DNA from 3 places in the Streptomyces sp. NPDC051105 genome. Region 1 is predicted to be linked to each of the others. Evidence: predicted binding sites of a transcription regulator. Region 1 holds the regulator's gene; each other region holds the start of a gene.
The links. The regulator HrcA, encoded in region 1, represses chaperone genes, less so after heat shock. The targets are predictions, from matches to a motif close to TTNGCACTCNGNNNNNCNGAGTGCNAA.
Positions count from the first base shown of each region.

Region 2: groL (chaperonin GroEL) is a predicted target of HrcA. The motif match lies at 2,712-2,738, and genes of this name have one in related genera.
Region 3: groES (co-chaperone GroES) is a predicted target of HrcA. The motif match lies at 2,080-2,106, and genes of this name have one in related genera.

Region 1 covers NZ_JBFBBR010000004.1:613,547-617,484, reverse strand. The annotation lists gene AB0N16_RS13525 (MBL fold metallo-hydrolase) at 1-725, opposite strand, end outside; gene hrcA (heat-inducible transcriptional repressor HrcA) at 889-1,905, shown strand; gene dnaJ (molecular chaperone DnaJ) at 1,906-3,042, shown strand; gene AB0N16_RS13510 (nitronate monooxygenase) at 3,235-3,938, shown strand, end outside.
Region 2 covers NZ_JBFBBR010000009.1:187,505-191,442, reverse strand. The annotation lists gene AB0N16_RS23380 (NADH:flavin oxidoreductase) at 1-690, opposite strand, end outside; gene groL (chaperonin GroEL) at 926-2,548, opposite strand; gene AB0N16_RS23370 (cold-shock protein) at 2,943-3,149, opposite strand; gene AB0N16_RS23365 (MoaD/ThiS family protein) at 3,610-3,885, opposite strand; gene thrC (threonine synthase) at 3,932-3,938, opposite strand, start outside.
Region 3 covers NZ_JBFBBR010000003.1:365,541-369,478, forward strand. The annotation lists gene groL (chaperonin GroEL) at 1-1,506, opposite strand, end outside; gene groES (co-chaperone GroES) at 1,625-1,933, opposite strand; gene AB0N16_RS09090 (polysaccharide deacetylase family protein) at 2,487-3,290, opposite strand; gene AB0N16_RS09095 (polysaccharide deacetylase family protein) at 3,287-3,938, opposite strand, start outside.

The DNA.
Region 1 (3,938 bases):
CGGGTGGCCAGGACGTCGCGTTGCCGTCGTACGAACGCCGCGTCCACCACCGCTCCGTGACCGGGCACGTACCGGGCGTTCTCGCCGCCGAGGGCGAGCAGGCGGTCCAGGGCGGCCGGCCAGTGGGACGGTACGGCGTCGGGGCCGGCCTGGGGGGCGCCGGACTCCTCCACCAGGTCGCCGCAGAACACCACCGGCGGGTCGCCGGGGTCGCCGGGGAGGCCGGGGACGAGGACCGCGAGGTCGTGGGAGGTGTGGCCGGGGCCCACGTCGGCCAGCAGGGCCCGGCGGCCGTCGCCGAGGTCGAGGGTCCACTCGCCGGAGACCGGACGGCGGGGCAGGGGCAGCGCGTCGGCCGCCTCCTCGGCCTCCGGGGCCGGCAGGCCGTTGCGGATCGCGTCCAGGCGGAGCGCCTCGCGGCCGTGCGTGAGGACGGCTTCCGCGCCCGCCGCCACGTGCACGTCCGCGCCCGCGAACGCGGGGGTGCCGAAGACGTGGTCGAAGTGGGGGTGGGTGAGCGCGAGATCGGTCACACGGCGTCCGGCCAGCCGCTGTGCCTCCGTACGCAACCGCGCGCCCTCCGCCAGGCTCGACCCGGCGTCCACCATCAGGACCGGGCCCGCCCCGAGGACCAGCCCGGCCGTGCAGTCCCAGCCCGGCAGCCGGCACCGGCCGACACCCTCGGCCACCCGCTCCCAGCCCAGCTCTTCCCAAGTCACCGTCATACCGCGACGCTAACGGCAGAACGCCCCGGGTCCTCACCGACCTTGCCCAGTCGGTACCCGGCGGCCGTACACTGGGCCGGGGACGTTGGCACTCGGGATCGCAGAGTGCCAGGCGAAAGACCCGAAAGGCCGCGGGGACGACTTTCTGGAGGTGTGGCGCTGGATGCTGAGTGAACGCAGGCTTCAGGTATTGCGCGCCATCGTCCAGGACTATGTCGGCACCGAGGAGCCGGTGGGGTCGAAGGCGCTGACCGAGCGGCACAACCTCGGGGTCTCCCCGGCGACCGTGCGCAACGACATGGCCGCCCTGGAGGACGAGGGGTACATCGCCCAGCCGCACACCAGCGCCGGGCGGATCCCCACCGACAAGGGCTACCGGCTGTTCGTCGACAAGCTCGCCGGCGTCAAGCCGATGAGCGCGCCCGAGCGGCGGGCCATCCAGAACTTCCTCGACGGCGCCGTCGACCTCGACGACGTCGTGGCGCGGACGGTGCGGCTGCTGGCGCAGCTGACACGGCAGGTCGCGGTCGTGCAGTACCCGTCGCTGACACGGTCCACCGTGCGGCACGTGGAACTGCTCGCGCTCGCCCCGGCCCGGCTGATGCTGGTGCTGATCACCGACACCGGGCGGGTCGAGCAGCGGATGGTCGACTGCCCGGCGCCCTTCGGGGAGTCGTCGCTGGCGGATCTGCGGGCGCGGCTCAACAGCCGGGTCGCCGGTCGCCGGTTCTCGGACGTGCCCCGGCTGGTGGAGGACCTGCCGGACGCCTTCGAGGCCGAGGACCGCGGTACGGTCTCGGCGGTGCTCTCCACCCTGCTGGAGACGCTCGTCGAGGAGAACGAGGAGCGGCTGATGATCGGCGGCACCGCCAATCTCACCCGCTTCGGACATGACTTTCCCCTCATGATCCGGCCCGTCCTGGAGGCCCTGGAGGAGCATGTCGTCCTCCTCAAGCTCATGGGCGAGGCGGGGGATTCGGGCATGACCGTACGCATCGGTCACGAGAACGCCTATGAGGGACTCAACTCCACGTCCGTGGTGTCGGTCGGCTACGGTTCGGGCGGCGAGGCACTCGCCAAGCTCGGCGTGGTCGGACCGACCCGCATGGATTACCCGGGAACGATGGGAGCGGTACGAGCGGTGGCACGGTACGTCGGACAGATCCTGGCGGAGTCGTAAGTGGCCACGGACTACTACGCCGTTCTCGGCGTGCGCCGCGACGCGTCGCAGGAAGAGATCAAGAAGGCCTTCCGTCGGCTCGCGCGCGAGCTGCACCCGGACGTCAACCCGGATCCGAAGACCCAGGAGCGGTTCAAGGAGATCAACGCCGCCTACGAGGTGCTCTCCGACCCGCAGAAGAAGCAGGTCTACGACCTCGGCGGTGACCCGCTCTCGCAGAGCGGCGGCGCGGGTGCGGGCGGCTTCGGGGCCGGTGGCTTCGGGAACTTCTCGGACATCATGGACGCGTTCTTCGGTACCGCGTCGCAGCGCGGGCCGAGGTCCAGGACCCGGCGCGGCCAGGACGCGATGATCCGGATCGAGGTCGAGCTCGACGAGGCGGCCTTCGGTACCACCAAGGACATCCAGGTCGACACGGCGATCGTCTGCAACACCTGCAACGGTGAGGGCGCGGCGCCGGGCACTTCCGCCCAGACCTGTGACATGTGCCGGGGCCGAGGTGAGGTCTCGCAGGTGACGCGGTCCTTCCTGGGCCAGGTCATGACCTCGCGGCCGTGTCCGCAGTGCCAGGGCTTCGGTACGGTCGTGCCGACGCCGTGTCCCGAGTGCGCCGGTGACGGGCGGGTGCGGTCGCGGCGGACGCTGACCGTGAAGATCCCGGCCGGTGTCGACAACGGCACCCGGATCCAGCTCGCCGGTGAGGGCGAGGTCGGGCCCGGCGGCGGTCCCGCCGGTGACCTGTACGTCGAGATCCACGAGCTGCCGCACTCCACGTTCCAGCGGCGCGGCGACGATCTGCACTGCACGGTGACCATCCCGATGACGGCGGCCTCGCTCGGTACGAAGGTGCCGCTGGAGACGCTGGACGGGATGGAGGAGGTCGACATCCGGCCGGGAACGCAGTCCGGGCAGTCGATCCCGTTGCACGGGCGCGGTGTCACGCATCTGCGCGGCGGCGGGCGCGGTGACCTCATCGTCCATGTCGAGGTGACGACCCCGACCAAGCTCGACCCCGAGCAGGAGCGGCTGCTGCGCGAGTTGGCGAAGCTGCGCGGCGAGGAACGGCCGACGGGGCAGTTCCAGCCGGGGCAGCAGGGTCTGTTCAGCCGGCTGAAGGACGCGTTCAACGGGCGTTGACCCGTCGGCGGGCGCTGAGGGGCCGGCGTACGGGCGCCGGCGGCCCGTGGTGCGGGCTCTGACCGGTCGGCGCACGGGCGTGGACGGGGCACCGGGAGGGGGCGACGGCCCTTCGCGGCCCGGACATGTCTGGCATGTGCCAGAGGGACGGCCCGATTCGGTCTTGTTCGGAGGACGTGACAACATGCCGTCATGTCCTCCGCACTGACCGATCTCTTTCCCCTTCCGATCGTGCAGGCCCCCATGGCGGGCGGGGTCTCCGTGCCGCAGCTCGCCGCCGCCGTGTCCGAGGCGGGCGGGCTGGGGTTCCTGGCCGCCGGGTACAAGACCGCCGACGGGATGTACCAGGAGATCAAGCAGTTGCGGGGGCTGACCGGCCGTCCCTTCGGGGTGAACCTGTTCATGCCGCAGACGGAGCACGCCGAGACCGGGGCCGTGGAGGTCTACGCGCATCAGCTGGCCGGTGAGGCCGCCTGGTACAAGACGGAACTCGGCGACCCGGACAGCGGCCGGGACGACGGGTACGAGGCCAAGCTGGCCGTGCTGCTCGACAACCCGGTGGCCGCGGCCTCGTTCCACTTCGGAGTCCCGGGCAAGGACGTCCTCGACTCCCTCCGCCGCGCGGGAACCCTCACCCTGGTCACCGCGACCACCGCCGAGGAGGCGCTCGCCGTCGAGCGGGCCGGGGCGGACGCGGTGATCGCACAGGGCGTGGAGGCCGGCGGTCACCAGGGCACCCATCGGGACGTGCAGGACAACGAGGGGGCCGGAATCGGGCTGCTGTCGCTGGTCGCCCAGATACGGGAGACGGTGGGCATTCCCGTCGTCGCCGCCGGGGGCATCATGCGTGGCAGCCAGATCGCCGCCGTGCTGGCCGCGGGGGCGAGCGCCGCCCA
Region 2 (3,938 bases), on a different contig from region 1:
GATCACCGGGAACTCCGGGGAGACCGCCGCGCGTACGGCGGCCACGATCTCGGCCGCGAACTTCGTGCGGGCGACCGGGTCGCCCCCGTAGGCGTCGGTACGGCGGTTGGTGCCCGCCCACAGGAACTGGTCGAGGAGGTAGCCGTGGGCGCCGTGCAGCTCGACGCCGTCGAAGCCGATGCGCTCGGCGGCGGCCGCGGCCTCGGCGAACGCGCGGATGACGTCGTCCAGGTCCTGTCGGGTCATCGCCTTGCCCTCGCCCTCGGTGCCGTCCAGGCGGATGCCGGAGGGGCCGACGGCGGGGGCGTCCGAGAACGGCGGCTGACCCTGCTTGCGCACCATGCCGATGTGCCACAGCTGCGGGACGATCGTGCCGCCGGCCGCGTGCACCCCCTCGGCGACCTTCGCCCAGCCCGCCAGCTGCTCCTCGCCGTGGAACCTCGGGACGCGGCTGCTCTGCCCGGCCGAGTCGTGGCCGACGTACGTGCCCTCGGTGACGATCAGACCGACGCCGGCGGCGGCCCGGCGGGCGTAGTACGAGACCACGTCCTCGCCGGGGACACCGCCCGGGCTGAACTGCCGGGTCATCGGCGCCATCACGATCCGGTTGGGAACCGTGAGCCCGTTCAGGGCGATCGGACGGGAGAGGATCTCGGCCGCGCGGGAGGCGGGGGGCGTGTTGACGGTCACGTGGGGGGCTCCTCGTGGGTAGGTCGTAGACCGAACGGTATGTGCACGCGCATCGAGTGCACAACCGTGCACAACGATCCGCCCCGACGTGCCCATTCCCGGCCCCACCGGAAAGCGGTGTGACCCCGGACACGGGACCACGGCCACCACGGAGGCGAAAACGCCCGAGGGCGGCACCCCCTGTCGAACAGGGGGTGCCGCCCTCGATCAGGACAGGCGATCGACCAGGGGTCGATCAGAAGTCCATGTCACCGCCCGGCATGCCGCCCGGAGCGGCCGCGGCGGCCTTCTCCGGCTTGTCGGCGATGACGGCCTCGGTGGTGAGGAACAGCGCGGCGATGGAGGCGGCGTTCTGCAGGGCAGAGCGCGTCACCTTCGCCGGGTCGATGATGCCCTCGGCGACCAGGTCGACGTACTCACCGGTCGCGGCGTTCAGGCCGTGACCCGGGGTGAGGTTGCGGACCTTCTCCACCACGACGCCGCCCTCGAGGCCGGCGTTGACGGCGATCTGCTTCAGCGGGGCCTCGAGGGCGAGCTTCACGATCGCGGCGCCGGTCGCCTCGTCACCCTCCAGCTCCAGCTTCTCGAAGACCGAGGAGGCCTGGAGCAGGGCCACGCCACCACCGGCGACGATGCCCTCCTCGACGGCCGCCTTCGCGTTGCGAACGGCGTCCTCGATGCGGTGCTTGCGCTCCTTGAGCTCGACCTCGGTCGCGGCACCGGCCTTGATGACGGCGACGCCACCGGCGAGCTTGGCCAGGCGCTCCTGGAGCTTCTCGCGGTCGTAGTCCGAGTCGGACTGCTCGATCTCGGCGCGGATCTGGTTGACCCGGCCGGCGACCTGGTCGGACGAGCCGGCACCGTCGACGATGGTGGTCTCGTCCTTGGTGATGACCACCTTGCGGGCCTTGCCCAGCAGGTCGAGGGTGGTGTTCTCCAGCTTGAGACCGACCTCCTCGGAGATCACCTCGCCACCGGTGAGGATGGCGATGTCGTTCAGCATCGCCTTGCGGCGGTCGCCGAAGCCCGGGGCCTTGACGGCGACGGACTTGAAGGTGCCGCGGATCTTGTTGACGACCAGGGTCGACAGGGCCTCGCCCTCGACGTCCTCGGCGATGATCAGCAGCGGCTTGCCCGACTGCATGACCTTCTCCAGGAGCGGGAGCAGGTCCTTGACGGAGCCGATCTTCGAGTTGGCGATCAGGATGTACGGGTCGTCGAGCGACGCCTCCATACGCTCCATGTCGGTGGCGAAGTACGCCGAGATGTAGCCCTTGTCGAAGCGCATACCCTCGGTGAGCTCCAGCTCCAGACCGAAGGTCTGGGACTCCTCGACGGTGATGACGCCTTCCTTGCCGACCTTGTCCATGGCCTCGGCGATGAGCTCGCCGATCTGGGTGTCGGCGGCGGAGATGGAGGCCGTGGAGGCGATCTGCTCCTTGGTCTCGACGTCCTTCGCCTGCTCGAGGAGGGCACCGGAGACGGCCTCGACGGCCTTCTCGATACCGCGCTTCAGGGCCATCGGGTTGGCGCCGGCGGCGACGTTGCGCAGGCCTTCCTTGACCAGGGCCTGGGCGAGCACGGTCGCGGTGGTCGTACCGTCACCGGCGACGTCGTCCGTCTTCTTGGCGACTTCCTTGACCAGCTCGGCGCCGATCTTCTCGTACGGGTCCTCCAGCTCGATCTCCTTGGCGATGGACACACCATCGTTGGTGATCGTGGGGGCGCCCCACTTCTTCTCGAGGACGACGTTGCGGCCCTTGGGGCCGAGGGTGACCTTGACGGCGTCGGCGAGCTGGTTCATACCGCGCTCAAGGCCGCGCCGCGCCTCCTCGTCGAACGCGATGATCTTGGCCATGTGAAGTGGTCCCTCCAGGACTGGGGGTGAGTCTTCTGGACCGCGCCCGCGCCCGCGACGGACGGCTCGCCGACCCGTGGGTTCCTTGCCCCACCCGGTCTGCGGGCCTCACCGACCCGGTCCATCTTTGTCACTCTCACCTTCAGAGTGCTAACGCCAATGATTAGCACTCGCCCATGCCGAGTGCAAGCGCCTCCGGGAGACTGGGCCGCGCCAGGGCCGCGCGCGGGGCGGCGCACCGGGCCGCGCGCGGGGCGGCGCACCGGGCCGCACCCACGGGGTGCGCCGGCCCGCTCATCCCGGGCATGCCAAAGGGCTCGTAACCCATGACTCCCCATGGGATACGAGCCCTCCGACAATGAAAGAAGAACGACGCTGTCAGTCGGCGCGTGCTTCAGCTGGTCGCGAGCCGGACCATGTCCGCCTGCGGCCCCTTCTGGCCCTGCGAGATCTCGAAATCGACCCGCTGACCTTCCTCCAGGGTGCGGTAGCCGTCCATCTGAATCGCACTGTAGTGGACGAAAACATCCGCACCACCGTCGACCGCGATGAAGCCGTACCCCTTCTCCGCGTTGAACCACTTGACGGTGCCCTGAGCCATGCCTAACTCCCCTATTACTGGCCCTTGCACAGATCCACACTTCGCGGATCCGGGTCAGACCTCACCCCCCACAGGTTTGGGGGCGTGCGCCGGAACGCGTCGACCGCGGCTGAATGTATCTGTCCAACTGCCGTCTGCAACAGGTCAATCGGACGAGAATTCTGGACGGGAAGGGTCCGGAATGTAGCAAGAATTCGGCCGAATTCAGGGCAAGTCGGGCCCCATAAAAGCCGCAAAAGCCGCATATAACCCACACACTTTGGCTACTTCTTGTCGGGTCAGCGGTATCGAATACGGGGCTTCCGACCTGGAGATCGGGGCCGCATTCCCCAACTGTACCGCGCTCAACCACACAGAATTGCCCCCTCCGCTTCTCTCACGGAAGGGGCAATCCAATGAACAGTGAGTGATCGGCGTTACCGAAGGTAATGTTCGGTCATTCGATCAGCCTGTCAGCAGGTCAGCCGCCGGCCACGGCCGGGATGATGGAGACGCCGGCGCCGTCCGGGGTGGCCGTCTCCAGTCCCTGCTCGAACCGCACGTCGTCGTCATTGACGTACACATTCACGAACCGGCGCAGTTTGCCCTCGTCGTCGAGAACGCGGGCGGCGATCCCGGTGTGGTTCTTCTCCAGGTCGGAGATGACCTCGCCGAGGGTGCCGCCTTCGGCGCTGACTTCGGCCTGACCACCGGTGTAGGTGCGCAGGATGGTGGGGATGCGAACGGTGACGCTCACGTTTGAACCTCCGATCGGGGCAACGCCCTGGTTTCTTACAGCTGACTCAGGCG
Region 3 (3,938 bases), on a different contig from region 1:
GGAGCGGGTGACCTTGACCGGGTCGATGACGCCGGCCTTGACCAGGTCGCCGTACTCGCCGGTGGCGGCGTTGAAGCCCTGGCCCTTCTCCAGCTCGGCGACCTTGGAGGTGATGACGTAGCCCTCCAGGCCGGCGTTCTCGGCGATCCAGCGCAGCGGCTCGACGACCGCGCGGCGGACCACGGCGACACCGGTGGCCTCGTCGCCGGTCTTGCCCAGGCCGCCCTCCAGCACCTTCGCGGCGTGGACGAGCGCGGAGCCACCACCGGAGACGATGCCCTCCTCGACCGCGGCGCGGGTCGCGGAGATGGCGTCCTCCAGACGGTGCTTCTTCTCCTTCAGCTCCACCTCGGTGGCGGCGCCGACCTTGATCACGCACACGCCGCCGGCCAGCTTCGCGAGGCGCTCCTGGAGCTTCTCGCGGTCCCAGTCGGAGTCCGTGTTCTCGATCTCGGCCTTGATCTGGGCGACGCGGCCGGTGACGGCACCGGAGTCACCGGCGCCGTCGACGACCGTGGTGTCGTCCTTGGTGACCGTGACACGGCGGGCGGAGCCCAGCACGTCCAGGCCGACCTGGTCGAGCTTGAGGCCGACCTCCTCGGAGATGACCGTGGCGCCGGTGAGGACCGCCAGGTCCTCCAGCATCGCCTTGCGGCGGTCGCCGAAGCCGGGGGCCTTGACCGCGACCGCGTTGAAGGTGCCGCGGATCTTGTTGACGACGAGGGTGGAGAGCGCCTCGCCCTCGACGTCCTCGGCGATGATCAGCAGCGGGCGGGAGGCGTTGCTCTGGATGATCTTCTCGAGCAGCGGGAGCAGGTCCGCGATGGAGGAGACCTTGCCCTGGTTGATGAGGATGTAGGGGTCCTCCAGGACGGCCTCCATGCGCTCCTGGTCCGTCACGAAGTACGGCGACAGGTAGCCCTTGTCGAAGGCCATGCCCTCGGTGAAGTCCAGCTCCAGACCGAAGGTGTTGGACTCCTCGACGGTGATGACACCGTCCTTGCCGACCTTGTCCATCGCCTCGGCGATGAGCTCGCCGACCTGCTGGTCCTGGGCGGACAGCGCGGCGACGGCGGCGATGTCGGACTTCTCGTCGATCGGCCGGGCCGTCGCGAGCAGGTCCTCGGAGATGGCGGCGACGGCGGCGTCGATGCCCTTCTTCAGGGCGGCCGGGGAGGCACCCGCGGCGACGTTCTTGAGGCCCTCGCGGACCAGCGCCTGGGCCAGCACGGTGGCGGTGGTCGTACCGTCACCCGCGATGTCGTTGGTCTTGGTCGCCACCTCCTTCACCAGCTGGGCACCGAGGTTCTCGTACGGGTCCTCGATCTCGACCTCGCGGGCGATCGTGACACCGTCGTTGGTGATGGTGGGGGCGCCGAACTTCTTGTCGATGACGACGTTGCGGCCCTTGGGGCCGATCGTCACCTTGACCGTGTCGGCAAGCTTGTTGACGCCGCGCTCGAGGGCGCGACGGGCGTCCTCGTCGAACTTCAGGATCTTCGCCATGGGAGCGGTTCAGCCCTCTCGGAAAACGTGGGTGAAACGAACCGCGCCCCCGACGCCCGGCTTCATAAGGTCGCGGGGGCCAGGGGCGCAGCTCAAAGCAGAATGTGCTTGGGGTGAACTACTTCTCGATGATCGCGAGCACGTCGCGAGCCGAGAGGACGAGGTACTCGTCGCCGTTGTACTTCACCTCGGTGCCGCCGTACTTGCTGTACAGCACGATGTCGCCGACCTTGACGTCGAGCGGCAGGCGCTCGCCGTTCTCGAAGCGGCCCGGACCCACGGCGAGGACGGCGCCCTCCTGGGGCTTCTCCTTCGCGGTGTCCGGGATGACCAGGCCAGAGGCGGTGGTCTGCTCGGCGTCGAGCGGCTGGACCACAATGCGGTCCTCGAGCGGCTTGATGGCAACCTTGGAGCTGGTGGTCGTCACGATCCGACCTCCCCCTTCGGAGATCTCACGGGGTTAACTGTCTGAGGTGGCGACCAGGTGGATCCGTCGTCGCGGGTGCCGGACCTGCCCGTCGCGTTGTTGGCACTCTCATCTGCCGAGTGCCAGAGCTGAGACTATGACCGCGATTAGCACTCGGTCAAGCGGAGTGCCAATTGCGTGCGGCGCGGCGCCGGAAAAACGGTGCCCGGGGCCGCGGTGACCGTCCCTGGGGCCGCCGCCCTCGGACCCCCGCTTCCGGCCTTCGGCCTCGTCCCCGAACGCCGCACGGGCCGGGAACCCGAACGCCGCACAGCCCGGAAACCCGAACGCCGCACGGGCCGGGAACCCGAACGCCGCACGGCCTGGGAACCCGAACGCCGCACGGGCCGGGAACCCGAACGCCGCACGGCCTGGGAACCCGAACGCCGCACAGCCCGGAAACCCGAACGCCGCACAGCCCGGAAACCCGAACGCCGCACAGCCCGGGAACCCGAACGCCGCACGGCCTGGGAACCCGAACGCCGCACGGGCCGGGAAAAGGGGCCGGTCGGTCCTACAGGTAGTCCTCCAGACGGCCCACCGTCAGGCCGTCCTCCTGGACCCGGCGCAGCAGGCGGGTCGTGCGTTCGCGCAGGGGCAGGCCCGTGGCCTCGTCCGGGCCGACCAGGACGATGTCGCCGGGGCGCAACCGCTTCTCACCGTGGCGGTAGGCGATGCCGTCGGCCGTCATCGCCGCGCGCCACAGGACCACCGCCGTCATCCCGCAGTCGGCCGCCGCGCGCAGGGTGGCGCTGTCGTACGTGCCGTAGGGCGGGCGGAAGAGCCGGGGGCGGATGCCGAAGCGGGACCTGAGTTTCTCCTGCTGGCCGCAGATCTCGGCGCGCTGGCCGGCGTAGGGCAGGCCGGGCATGGCCGGGTGGTCGAGGGTGTGGTTCTGGATGCTCGCGCCGACCTCCTGGAGACGGGCGAAGTGGCCGTACCCGGGGCCGACCACGCTGTCCGTGAGGAACATGCTCACCGGGAGCCGCAGTTCACGGACCATGTCCACGAACCGGGGGTCCTTCTCGGCGCCGTCGTCGTAGGTGAGGAAGACGACCTTGTCGGTGGTGGTGACGTGATCGACGACCGGGGGGTGGGCCGTATGGAGAGCGAGCGGGTGGAGCGGTGGGTGCGGCGCCGGAAGCAGGGGCGCGGTCAGGCCCCAGTGGCGGTACGGCTGTTCGCCGGCCGGCCCGTGCGGCCGTACCCGGTCGGCCGCCTTCTTGCCCAGCCGTTCGATCGGGTCGACGGACTGCGCGCAGCCCGCCAGGAGGAGGGCGGCGGTCAGCAGCGCGGCCGTCGCCCTCGGCCGGCTCACAGGTAGTCCTCCAGGCGCGCCACCGCATAGCCCTCGCGGGTGACCTTGTTCAGAAAGCGGCGCATGTCGTCGATCATCGTGCCGTCCCAGTCGTCCTTGCCCCGGAAGTGCGTGAGCACGATGTCACCGGGGTGCAGGCCGCGGTCCCACTCGCGGTACTCCCAGTGGTCGACGAACACCTCCTCGTCCCAGATGGGCGCGTACTTGATGCCGCACGACTTGGCGGCGCGCAGGGTGTCGCCGTTGTAGTTGCCGTAGGGCGGCCGGAAGACCGTCGGCGCCTTGCCGAACTGCTTCTTCATGATCGCCTGCATGCCGCAGATCTCGTCCTTCTGCTCCTCGTAGGACAGACCGGGCAGATAGGGGTGGGTCAGGGTGTGGTTGTTGAGGGTGTGGCCCTCGGCCTGCATCGTGCGGAAGAAGCCGTAGTCGTCCTTGACCAGGTAGTTGCTGAGGAACGCGGTGTAGGGGATCCGCAGGTCGTTCATCATGCGGAGGAACCGCGGGTCCTTGTTCCAGCCGTCGTCGATGGTCAGGAAGACGACCTTCTGCCTGGTCGGGATCGTGGTGAAGACCGGGGGCAGGTCGTCCTCCTCCTGCCCGTCCACCTCGAAGCCGTCGCGCGCGGTGATGCGCGGCTTCACCTTC